DNA from 4 places in the Shewanella avicenniae genome. Region 2 is predicted to be linked to each of the others. Evidence: predicted binding sites of a transcription regulator. Region 2 holds the regulator's gene; each other region holds the start of a gene.
What was found. The regulator LexA, encoded in region 2, represses DNA repair genes until DNA is damaged. The targets are predictions, from matches to a motif close to TACTGTATNNNNATACAGTA.

Region 1: dinB (DNA polymerase IV) is a predicted target of LexA. The motif match lies at 1,163-1,182, and genes of this name have one in related genera.
Region 3: imuA (translesion DNA synthesis-associated protein ImuA) is a predicted target of LexA. The motif match lies at 1,802-1,821, and genes of this name have one in related genera.
Region 4: JYB87_RS11050 (DNA topoisomerase III) is a predicted target of LexA. The motif match lies at 1,989-2,008, and genes of this name have one in related genera.

The regions. Positions count from the first base shown of each region.
Region 1 is NZ_CP071503.1:1,201,698-1,204,877, forward strand. Features, by position in the region: gene JYB87_RS05280 (methyl-accepting chemotaxis protein) at 1-1,076, shown strand, start outside; gene dinB (DNA polymerase IV) at 1,219-2,283, shown strand; gene JYB87_RS05290 (LysR family transcriptional regulator) at 2,449-3,180, shown strand, end outside.
Region 2 is NZ_CP071503.1:61,195-64,374, forward strand. Features, by position in the region: gene JYB87_RS00300 (ArnT family glycosyltransferase) at 1-769, shown strand, start outside; gene JYB87_RS00305 (cell division inhibitor SulA) at 986-1,456, opposite strand; gene lexA (transcriptional repressor LexA) at 1,453-2,073, opposite strand; gene plsB (glycerol-3-phosphate 1-O-acyltransferase PlsB) at 2,217-3,180, shown strand, end outside.
Region 3 is NZ_CP071503.1:1,963,608-1,966,787, forward strand. Features, by position in the region: gene JYB87_RS08690 (class II glutamine amidotransferase) at 1-646, shown strand, start outside; gene JYB87_RS08695 (DUF3108 domain-containing protein) at 575-1,312, opposite strand; gene JYB87_RS08700 (MGMT family protein) at 1,326-1,694, opposite strand; gene imuA (translesion DNA synthesis-associated protein ImuA) at 1,834-2,661, shown strand; gene JYB87_RS08710 (Y-family DNA polymerase) at 2,654-3,180, shown strand, end outside.
Region 4 is NZ_CP071503.1:2,501,488-2,504,667, forward strand. Features, by position in the region: gene JYB87_RS11050 (DNA topoisomerase III) at 1-1,979, opposite strand, end outside; gene JYB87_RS11055 (cellulase family glycosylhydrolase) at 2,231-3,180, shown strand, end outside.

The DNA.
Region 1 (3,180 bases), 1.1 Mb from region 2:
AACATCTGATGACCACATCCAGTATCGCCATTGGGATTATTTTGCTGGTCGCGTTAACAGTTTGGTTGGTGATGGTGCCATTTAGACGCAACATCAGTTCACTGCTGGTAGCTATGGAAGATATAGCAGATGGTGATGGGGATTTAACGCGCCGTATTCAAATGAAACGCGCGGATGAATTAGGCCGTATGAGTAATGCCTTTAACCAATTTGCCGAAAAAGTGCAGGGCATGTTGCTTGAAACCCAATCACTCGCCAACAAAGTTGATGTTGGGGTAGATGAGACTGTGGTAGTTTGCGACAAAGCGTTGGAGTCTGTTAAAGCGCAGAAAGCGGAGATCGCTTCGGTGGCAACGGCCGCAACGGAAATGGCGCATACCAGTCAAGAGATGGCGTCGAATGCGCAGCGCACTGCAGATTATGCCGATAGTGCCAAGCATACGTCGACTGAAGGCGCTAAAACCGTGCAACTGGCGGAAGAAGGGATTAAGTCGTTGTCACAGCAAGTGAACTCTGCCGCTGGGGTGATCCGTGAATTGCGTGCAAGTTCAGAGCAAATTGGTGAGGTATTGAGTGTGATTCGCGCCATTGCCGAGCAAACTAACCTGTTGGCATTGAATGCCGCCATTGAAGCTGCTCGCGCAGGCGAACAAGGCCGTGGCTTTGCAGTGGTGGCGGATGAAGTGCGTACACTGGCATCACGCACCCAAGACTCTACCGCTAGCATTCAAGAGATCATCCAAACCCTGCAAAGCCAAGCACTACAAGCTGAGCAGGTGATGGAAGCCGGGGTGAAACAAGCCGAAAATGGCATGGCACTGACGGAGATGGTGAATGCGGCATTAGGCGATATCACCAATGCTATTGATGAAATTCAGCAGCAGACCATCGAAATTACCACGGCAATCAGCCAGCAAGCGGTGGTTGCCGATGAAGTGGCATGTAGCATTGAAAATGTCAGTATGCGTTCTGATGAATCTTTGTCTTCTAGCGAAGCCTTAGCCGCAAAAATGCATCAATTCAGCCAATTAAGCGATGAACTGGCGAACAACGTACAGCGTTTTAAAGTGAGCTAATCGGCGATAGTTCAGTGGTTGATTTACTAAAGGAGTGCGATTGCACTCCTTTTTTATGGGCGACTGTGGTTGCCTCTTTTTATTTGTACTGTTTTTATATACAGTGTCTGTATTCGAGGGTTAATTTCGCTGTTAGCCGCTGATGCGAAAAATCATTCATATCGATATGGACTGCTACTTTGCGGCAGTGGAGATGCGCGACTTTCCTGAGTTGCGCGATAAACCCATTGCCGTCGGTGGCGCTCGCGAGCGTCGCGGTGTGATTGCTACCTGTAATTATCAAGCGCGTAAGTTTGGCGTTCGCTCGGCGATGGCAACAGCCTATGCGCTCAAGCTCTGCCCTGAGTTACAGTTGGTTGTAGGGCGAATGTCGGTCTATAAAGCCGTTTCAGAGCAAATCCACGACATTTTTCGGCGCTATACGCCATTGATTGAGCCACTATCGCTAGATGAAGCCTATTTGGATGTTAGCAACTGTTCACTTCATCAAGGCTCGGCCACTCGAATTGCTGAAGCGATTCGGCAGGATATCTTCAATGAAACTCAACTGACCGCGTCGGCAGGAGTGGCGCCCATCAAGTTTCTCGCCAAAGTTGCCTCAGATGTTAATAAACCCAATGGCCTGTTTGTGATCACCCCACAATTGATGCCTGAGTTTATTACCAGTTTACCGTTGCAGCGTATTCCAGGTGTTGGCAAAGTTACCGCAGAGCGCTTGGCGCAGCAGGGCTGGCACACCTGCGGTGATTTACAGCGAGTACCCAAAGCGCAGTTATTGCAATTGATGGGCAAGTTTGGCGCTGTGCTGTATGAGCGCGTACGCGCGATTGACGATAGGCCAATCAATCCCAGTCGCATTCGTAAATCGGTTGGGGTAGAAACCACCTTTGCTGAAGATCTACAAGATGCGCCTGCCGCACTCCAGCAACTGCCCGCCTTGCTGCAGGAGTTAGTCAAGCGCTTTGAAAAGCACCGCAGTGAGCGGCAAATCAACAAGTTAGTGGTGAAAGTTAAGTTTGCTGATTTTCAGCAGACCACCATTGAAACCCGCTCACAGCAAATAGATGCAGGATTGGCCGCCGAGCTACTTGCGCAAGCAATTGAACGTGGCGCTGGTAAAGCTATCCGCTTACTGGGGGTCAGCGTAGGTTTGGCGCCGCTGCTATTGGAAACTGAGGACAGTCCAGAGCAACTGACATTGCTATAGCAGTTTCTGAGTAAAATTTGTTCAATATCACAGTTCAGTTCAGTTCAACATTCCTTTTTTTGCAAAATCATCGCTTGACCTCAACTATTGTTGAGGTTGTAAGCTGCCATCCACTTGCTATTTTGCTTGCTGATACTGCTCGACTGCAGAGGAACGATAATCGCTATGATGGATCTTAACCAACTGAAAATATTTGCGAAAGTTGTTGAAAAAAGCTCATTCACTGGCGCCGCTAAAGCACTCGGGTTAACCAAAACCACCGTGAGCCGTAAGATCAATGAACTGGAAACTCGAGTCGGTGTGCAACTGCTAACCCGCACCACCCGCAGTGTGAGACCTACCACTCAGGGGATTGCGTTTTACCACAATATTGCCGATGCGTTTAATGCCATGATGGCGGCAGAACAACAGTTGATGTCGTTACAGCATGACACTGCGGGCAAAATCAGTATTGTGATTCCCCATGAGCTTGAAACAGTATTTTCCAGCGAGATATTTTCCTCGTTTATCGCTGCGCATCCTGAGATTGAGTTAGATATTGCGTTGTCGAGTCGTTATCCTGCGCAAGCGTTAGATGACAATGTTGACGTCATTTTCCATTTCACGCCGCTAACCGATAGCCAGTTAGAAACCCTTAAATTGCTGAATTTCGATCGCTTGATTACCGCCAGCCCAAGTTATTTGCGCCAGCACGGCATACCGTTTTCTCCGGCGGATTTGGAACTGCACAGTTACATCGACTGTACTGCCGCTGAAAGTGGTGCCAATGAGCAACGCCGCATCCAAATTTTTGATGGTGAAACATGGACGACGGTGAATACCAAGGTGACCTTAAGCATGGATAGCACCGCGTTAGCGAAAGAGTTAGCCATTGCAGGTGTCGGCATCGCCGCATTG
Region 2 (3,180 bases):
GGTGATCCTGTTTTTCAGTCTGAGCCCTGGTAAACGTAACGTCTACATTCTGCCTGCATTGCCAATGGCGTGTTTAGCCTTTGCGGCCGCGTTGCAGCAAGTGAGTCAGTGCAAATGGTTTGAGCGTCTGCTACAGGGCTTGTTGTGGTTGTTCGGCGTGGTGATTTTACTGCTGGCGATTGGCGCGATGTTGGATCATCCGGCGATTGTGAAAAAGCTGGCTGACTACACCGATGACTTAAGCCATGTGGGCTATTTTACCCTGAGCATGGCGCTTGGCTGGTTGCTACTTTTGTTACTCGCACGTAAGCAAGCTGCATTGCTGCAAGCGGGCGTTATCTCCATCTTTGGTTGGGCGCTCTACAGCACTTGGGGGTATGGTTTGCTGGAACATATGCGGACGCCAAAAGATGTCATGCAGCAAACAGCTGCAGTGGTGGGCGATGGGCAGGTAGGACTGATCGATTTCAAAGAGCAGTTCATTTTGTTCTCACCGATCGACATCACTCATTTCAGTTATCTGGCGCCTGTTGAGCAGCAAGAGCGCAACGCGTGGCAGTGGCAACAGCAGCAGGCGAATCGCTACTTGTTAGTGCCAGCCTCAGAAAAGCTGCAGTGTTTTGATATGAGCAAAGGGCAGGATATGGGCGAAGCCCATCGTGAAAGCTGGCTTCTACTTGGCGCTGATGCGCGGATGCCAGATTGCCCCGCACCCGAGGTGACCACTGTGTTCTTTACCCATAAACCGGGGGCGTGGATGCAGGAGTAACGCTGCAGGTTATTTTCAGCAACTGCTCATTTTTTTCAGCAACCATTGAGTTGAAATAGAAAAGCCGTACAGCCTCTGACTCTGTACGGCTTTTTCATTAGATTGGGTGGCACACTGATTGAATGAGCAGCATTTATGTCGTGGCACTGGCTTCCATTGAGTCAGCGTTGATTGCCTAGCTACTCGCCCCGTCACCGGTCACTGGAAGACGTATCGTTAGTGTACCGCTTGCAGCCAGCAACTGGATTGCAACTCTGTGGCCGCGTGCGTTTCTAGCACTATGCCCAATGCGCGGGCGCTCTTGGCCACCAATTGCAGGCGGCGCTTATCTTTATGGTCGAGTTGATCTACCCAACTCACGACAGCACTCGTGGTGCCGCTAGTGAGCGCGCGCTCGGTCGCCCACAACGCTTCCACTTCATCACGCGCATGTACTTGCAGCACCCGATCCATTCGTACACCAGCATTCGCCAAAATGGTTTTGTAGCCTGCAAAGCCGGGATTGATTAACACAATCCAGCGCCCTTGTTGGCTAAGTTGCGCTAATTGGCTGCTGAGTTGTTGCAGCTCGCGGCGACCATTGCTACTGGACGGCAGATTCGACACGCCAACGTCATTAACATCGCTGCTTTCGCTATCGCGCCATAAGCCGGGGTGACGCGGGGCATTACCTTGCAACATACTCATAGCCAATCTCCGTTACGAATAATGCCAACTGCTAGACCTTCGATGGTGAGTGATTGCTCACTTAGGTCAACTTTAATTGGCTTGTAGGCTTCATTTTCAGCGTGCAGATAGACTACATTGCCTTTGCGTTCGAAGCGCTTCACGGTCACGTCATCTTCGACGCGGGCAACGACCACTTGGCCGTTACGGGCTTCCTGCATTTTGTGAACCGCAAGTAGGTCACCTTCTAGAATGCCGATATCCTTCATACTGTCGCCGCGTACCCGCAGCAGAAAGTCTGCACTGGGGTGGAACATCATAGGATCAACTTGGTAGAACTGCTCGATATGCTCTTGCGCCAGAATCGGTTCACCCGCAGCCACTTGGCCGATCAGCGGCAATCCTTGTTCCTCATCCGCCATCTCTTCTTGTGGCAGACGAATCCCCCGCGAGGTACCGGGCATAATTTCGATACAGCCTTTTTTGGCGAGCGCTTTTAGGTGCTCTTCGGCGGCATTGGCACTTTTAAAGCCCAAGCGACGCGCGATTTCAGCACGTGTTGGCGGCATGCCGGTTTCGGCGATGTTGCGCTTAATCAGATCAAGGATCTGCGATTGTCTTGGCGTCAGAGGTCTCATGATAAATCCTGTTTTTTCATACAGTACCTGTCAGTATATACAGTATTTAGTTTCGTGCAACTATTAACCAATTGGTAGCACGTTAACGCACGCTGGACGGATTCTGGTATTCTATGGTCATCAAACGTAGGTTTTATAGAAACATGTCAACTCATACCTCATTCTGGCTGTCTGCCGTTCGCTGGCTTCAACGTAAATTGGTGCACACAGTGGTGGTGCCGCAAGATCCTTTCGCAGACCTCAATCTCGATCGTGACCGTCCGGTTGTTTATGTGATGAAGACCGAATCGTGCAGCGATAAAGCCGCACTGGCCGATGTGACCTACAAACTGGGAATGCCGAGCCCGTACTCAGCGTTGAGCTTGGCTGAGCACTCGCTACCACGGGTGTTGTGTTTGGAAGATGCCAAACCCTTGTTCGGTGCCCGTAAGCAGAATCACGCTTATCTCAGCACTTTTCGTCAGTTGTTGAGCTTGCACCAGCAAGATCCCGCGTTGGATGTGCAGTTGGTGCCGGTGAGCCTCTATTGGGGACGTACCCCGGGTAAAGAAGATGACACCATGCGCGCCGCCGTATTTGAGCGTGAAAGCCCAAGCTGGCTGCGCAAGTTTCTGATGATTTTATTCCTCGGCCGCGACAACTTTGTTCAGTTTGCCAATGCGGTGTCATTGCGGGTGATGGCCGAGCAACATGGCACCGACGAGGCGATTGCCCATAAACTGTCGCGGGTAGCACGGGTGCATTTCCGCCGTCAACGCAAAGTGATGACCGGGCCAGTATTGCCTAATCGCCAAGCACTGTTTGCCGAGTTGCTGCGCAGTGACAATATTCAAGAAGCGATCAACGAAGAGGCGGCGTCGAAGAAGATTTCTCAATCAGAAGCGCGCCACGTCGCAGAAAAATATCTTGATGAGATTGCGGCGGATTACTCTGACAGCTTGATCCGCATCTCTGAGCGTTTGCTGACCTGGTTGTGGAACAAACTCTACAGCGGGATCAACATTAAGGGCGCTGAGCAGATCCGCCAATTGCATCATGACGGCCATGAAATTGTCTATGTGCCGTGTCACCGCAGCCATATGGATTACCTGCTGCTGTCTTACATTC
Region 3 (3,180 bases), 1.9 Mb from region 2:
GTCGCATATTGCTAAGCTCATAAAGTCTTATCCCATCAAAAGTGAAGTGGTGATTAGCCATATCCGTCAAGCCAATCGTGGCTGCGTGGCGCTGGAAAATACCCACCCCTTCAGTCGTGAGTTATGGGGGCGCTATTGGACTTATGCCCATAATGGCCAGCTCAGTGATTACATGGAGAAATTCGCCACCAAGCGCTTTCAACCCGTAGGTAGCACCGATAGCGAAATGGCATTTTGTTGGATATTGGAGCAGGTCGTGCAGCAGTTTGGCGATATACCGCCGGTCGATATGCAGCCAGTCTTTGAGTTCATCGCACAGCTTGCCGATGATGTTCGGCAGTTAGGGGTGTTTAACCTGATTATCTCTGACGGTGATTTTCTGATGTGTTTCTGTAGCAATAATCTCAGCTACATTACCCGCTGTGCACCTTTTGGTAAGGCTAAATTGATTGATACAGATGTGGTGATTGATTTTGATACAGAAACCACACCCAATGATGTGGTGTCTGTCATAGCCACCCGTCCGCTGACCAACAATGAAGATTGGTACATCATGCAGCCGAGTGAGTGGAAGTTATTTCGCCTCGGCGAGATCATCGCTGAAGGTTGTGCTACCAAACTGAGCCCGAGTGAGTGTCAGCTGTAATGCACTATCGCCTTTTTTCTGATGAATAAATTTCACTGGAAGATAACCTAAATCAGGCGCCATCCATACAACCGTGCGACGCTTATCGGTGTCGCGCTGAACTTCAAGCTTAACGGCTTGATATTTATGACCTTCAACAATAACGCTTTCTACGCCATGGTTGTGAAATCGATAGTCGTTAAACTTGTTATCTTTCACCATGTCGTAGGCAAACTCGGGTTTCCCCAAGCTTAAATCAAGCCGAAACTGTAATTGCACCATCATGGCATCGTACAGCGTGCCTTGGTAATCCAAGGTTTTGTTCTTCGCTTTATACACGGTAAACACTTTGCCTAACTCTTTGGCAAAGCGGATCTGCTCGGTAAAATCTGAACCTGTGCCAGTACGTTTATGTTCAAACAAGTTCGGAATGAGTTGATCCCCATTGCGGCTGAATTCACTGGTGATTTCACGTTCATCGGACACGACCAACAGGCTTAACTTACTGGTCATCTCATATTTATAGGTATTATCTTGTGGCGCATCGAGCACAAAACGGGCATCGCCCAAACCAATGCTGCCATATTGCACATGGTATTCCGCAATCTGCGGTTCAAGTGGGTTATGGTCTGCGAGAACACTCAACGGCCATAAAGCGATACAAGCTAAAATATGCTGCAGCTTCAATATAAATTCCTCTTTAGAACGGCACTGACATCACTAAGGTAGCAATATCAGGTTGCCACCCATAATCAGACCAACAAATTTTCCCTTGGTTCAGTAAGATGCCTTCACTGCGTAGTCGTTGGCTTTGTTCACGATAGGCATCTGAATCTTTAGCGAAGGATAATTTGCCCTGAGCGTTAATGACTCGATGCCAAGGCAGTGTCAATGTTGCTGGCGCTTGTTGCAATGCGCGTGAGACATAACGTGCCCGTCCGGGCAATCCGGCAATATCTGCCACCATGCCATAACTAGCAACCCTACCTGATGGGATCATCGCAACGACCCACCAGATGCGCTGCATGGGCGATAAGGTTGACGCGTTTTCATCAGAAAAAGTAGACATAAATTGGCTTTGTGCGGCTGTTATCGTGAGTTGCTGATTGTAAGAAATAAGCTGTGATGAGGTAAAGCGTGCATATGGTCAACTTGCCAAGTTCATATTTACGCATATACTGTATATAAATACAGTATTGAGGTTGATTATGAATTCGCTTGACTCCCAAGCTGCCATTTCTTCGTTACTGGCTCGACAAGATTTGTGGCTAGGTCATGCCAATGGCCAACTGCAATCAGGCTATCAAACGGGATTTGATGAGTTACAAGCACATCTACCTTACTGGCCAGCGCATGGTGTGTGTGAGTTACTCAGTGATGGGGCTGGCGCAGGGGAGTTAGGCTTATTATTACCGATCATCGAATCTGTTTGCATGGATACAGATGCGCCCATTTTGATAATTGCACCGCCCTATATGCTGAATCCCGAAGCTTTGCGAGTGTTGCGTGTTCCACCTGAACGCTTTGTTTGGCTCGACATCGCATTCGAGAAAGAAGCCTTATGGGCCATGGAACAAGCGCTTCGCAGTGGCAGTTGTGGTTTGGTGCTGGGCTGGTTTGATAATCTTTCTCTGAAAGCGGCGAGGCGATTACAACTGGCTGCCGAAGAGGGTAATTGCCTTGGTTTTTGTATGTTGCCGTTGACCAGTGCGGGCAATGAGCATCCGATACCTTTAAAATTGGCGTTAAAAACCTCCCAAGGCGAGTGCTATCTGCAGATTTTAAAACGCAGAGGTGGTTGGCCAGTAAGTGATATTCACTTGGCAGATCTAGCCGTGCCGCTGTTACGTCGCATGAGTTTGGCGCGCGCTAAGCTAGCAACAGAATCAACGGCTAGTACGGCGAGCGTGGTGAATAGCATGGTGACGAGCGTGGTAAATAGCGCAACCGATTCCGCAAAAACTGTGTCGTTACAGTCTTTGTCGGGTTTAACCGCAGCAAACGACCGCCATTCGATTGAGTTCCAGCATGGCTGAGTGTTGGTTAGCGGTTTATTTTCATCAGCTGTTATTGCAGTTCCATGCTTGGAGTCAAGGTTGTGGTCACTATTCAATAGGTGATGTGTATAGCGAACTTCCACCCCAAGCATTGTTTGATAAGCACACTCATCAAATAGTGGCAGCCTCCCCAAATGCAGCAGTTGAGGGCGTAGTGGCAGGGTTGAGTGTAACGACTGCGCAAGCGCTATTACCCACCTTACAGCTCACAGAGCAACAACAGGTTGACCAACAACGATTACAGCAGTGGCTTTGTCAATGGCACTATGATTTTAGTGCGCGGATCTGGCCGGCGATCCTAGCCGATGAGGTGAAAAACACGGGAAGTTCTCATGCGCGCCAAAGCATGCTGCAGCAAACGGCGCAATCAAACATTTGGCCGCAAGAAACACTGGTGCTGGAAGTTGGCTCGATGCTGAAGTTGTTTGGGGGGCAAGCGGCGTTCATCACGGCCTATCAACAGCGTTTAGCGCACTATGGCTTGCGTGCCACTTGGGC
Region 4 (3,180 bases), 1.8 Mb from region 2:
GCACTGGTTCGTGCCGTTCTCGCTTTTGCTGCTCCCGCCTTGGATGCCATTCCCGCTTTACTGCGATAACTTTTCTTTCTGAATGCCGGTTTTTGCGCTTTCACGCCCGCCAACGCTGTGGGTAATTGCTGACAAGCCTCTGATACCAATTGGGTAATAGATTGCAGTAACGGCTGCATAAACGCCTGATAGTTGAGTTCTTTCTGACAGATGGCATCTAGTCGGCTTTCCCATTGCGCCGTCATATCCGGTAAGGTCGCCGACAGCGGCAAACTGTGGATCAGACCTTTACCAGCATCAGTCGCCAAAATCGCTTTGCCTTGCCGTTGTAGAAAGCCCCGCTTAAACAGCAATTCGATAATGCCTGCGCGCGTTGCTTCTGTGCCCAACCCATCAGTATCTTTGAGAATTTTACGGATCTCTTTATCTGTCACGTAACGGCTGATACCGGTCATTGCGGCAAGCAGGGTTGCATCGGTAAAGTGCTTTGGCGGTTGCGTTGTTTTTTCAACCACTTCTCCGCGTAAACAGCGCAGCAGTTGCCCAACGGTTAGCTTAGGTAATAAGCCGCAAGCCTCATCATCATCTTGCTCATTGTCCTGCTCTTTGGTGCGGAATAACTGCTTCCAACCGGCTTGCTGCTCGCGTTTGCTACTGGCTTTAAAGTGGCCACCCGCAATGTCGATAGTGACCCGCGTGTCCCAATAAAGATATGAAGGGTAAAACTGCGCCAAATATTGCCGTGCCGCTTGCAAATACACTTGCCGCTCGCGGTTTGAAAGTACCGCTAAATTGGCGACCTTTTCGGTAGGAATAATCGCATGGTGGGCGTCAACTTTACTGTCATCCCAAGCTTTGGATTTGAGGCTTGGATTCGGTGCTTCAGCGCCCGCAAGCAACTCCACGGCACCTTGGCTAATCGCAGCTAACACCTTGGGGGCATCGCTAAATTGCGCCAGCGGCAGATGACGGCTATCAGAACGCGGATACGTCAGCAATTTGTGTCGTTCATAAAGCGATTGGGCGGTATCAAGCACCTCTTTGGCACTCATCCCAAAGCGTTTATTGCAGTCAATCTGCAGCGCTGACAAGTTGTAAGGCAATGGCGCAGCTTGCCGTTTTTGCTGCTCATCGACACTCAGCACTTTGGCTGGCTGGTTGCTGATACGGCGGGCAACATTTTCCGCCAAGCCCTTGGCCAGCACCCGGCCTTCATCATCTTGCCATTGCTGACACGCCTCACTGGGTTGCCACTTCGCGCTAAATAGGGTTTCCGCATCGCTGGCGTTATCCGCTAGGTGCGCCAACACCTCATAAAAAGGTTTTGCTTGAAACGCGGCGATCTCTTCATCGCGACGCACCACCAGTCCTAACACCGGCGTTTGCACCCGGCCAACCGACAACACCCCTTGATAACCCACTTTGCGGCCCTGCAGCGTAAAGGCGCGCGTCATGTTCATGCCATACAGCCAATCTGCTCGGCTGCGGGCTAAAGCAGAGGTGGACAGAGGAATAAATTCACGATTACTGCGCAGTTGACTTAATGCCTTTTTAACCGCGCTAGGGTTTAAGTCATTGATTAATAATCGTTGTGCATTAGCCAACTTGGCAGAACTGACCTTAAGATAAGACAGCACCTCATCCACCAGCAGTTGCCCTTCTCGGTCAGGATCGCCCGCATGAACCAACTGTTGCGCTTGCCCGAGCAGCTTTTTTAGTACCGATAATTGGCTACGGGTATTCGCCTTGGGTTTTAGTTGCCACTGTTCGGGCACAATCGGCAGATGCTCAAGCTTCCACGATTTATAGGCCGCATCGTAAGCGTCAGGCTCCGCTTGCTCAAGCAGATGCCCAACACACCATGAGACACAGTCACCATTGGCGGCCTCTAAATAACCATCATGCTTTTTCAACGGTTTAGGCAACACATCGGCAATGGCGCGCCCGAGACTCGGCTTTTCGGCGATATATAGAATCATGGTGACAAATACTGTATGAAATTACAGTAACGTTAGCGAATCGCGCGCAAAAGTTCAAACATTCTGTCGATGATCGACTTGGACAAGCCCCATCTCGCCGAAAAATAACCCAGTCGAAATGTAAATTGTCACGCTTCCAGCAAACCACGCTGCAATTTGTCATGCCGTTGTGGCTATACTGCTGCCAGCCTCAAATTTCGCATTTGCTGTTTTAGCAAATCAACAAGGACTCGAAAATAAAGGTGAAAGCTATGCCATATAAACTAAAAAAATCTCTCATTACTGCAGCATTACTCTCTGCAGGATTGGCATCAACCGCGTATGCAGCAGTACCCGCGCTAACCGTCGAAAACGGTCAGATACTCAGTGGTGGTGAACAGAAAAGTTTTGCGGGTAACAGTTTCTTTTGGAGTAACAGCGGCTGGGGCCAAGAGAAGATGTACAACGCCGATGTGGTGGCGTGGCTCAAAAACGATTGGCAAACCAGCATAGTGCGAGTTGCACTTGGCGCCGATGAAGGCGGCTCTTATCTCGATGATCCGGCGGGTAACCTCGCCAGAATTACCACAGTGGTCGATGCTGCTATCGCCAACGATCTTTATGTGATTATCGACTTTCACTCCCACCATGCCGAAGACAAAAAGGCCGCCGCGATTAAATTTTTTACGGAGATGGCACAGCGTTACGGCAGTTATAACAACGTTATTTACGAAATCTATAACGAGCCGTTGCCCACCAGTTGGTCGAATGTAATCAAGCCTTACGCAGTTGACGTGATTAATGCCATTCGCAGCATAGATCCCGATAACCTGATTGTGGTCGGCACGCCAACATGGTCGCAAGATGTTGATGTGGCCTCTCAAGATCCAATTAATGCCACCAACATCGCCTATGCATTCCACTTCTACGCTGGCACGCACGGGCAATCACTGCGCAACAAGGCACTGACTGCAATGAACAATGGTATTGCCTTGATGGTTACCGAATGGGGTGCAGTCAATGCAGACGGCAACGGTAACGTGGCCGAAGCCAGTGTGAATGAGTGGATGAACTTTCTTGCCAGCAACAACCTGACTCATTTGAACTGGGCTGTCAGCGATAAAAATGAAGGTGCTTCAATCATCAAACCCGGCGTCAATCCGCGTGGCAACTGGCGCGATGAAGATTTAACGGCATCCGGCACGCTGGTGAAACAGATCAT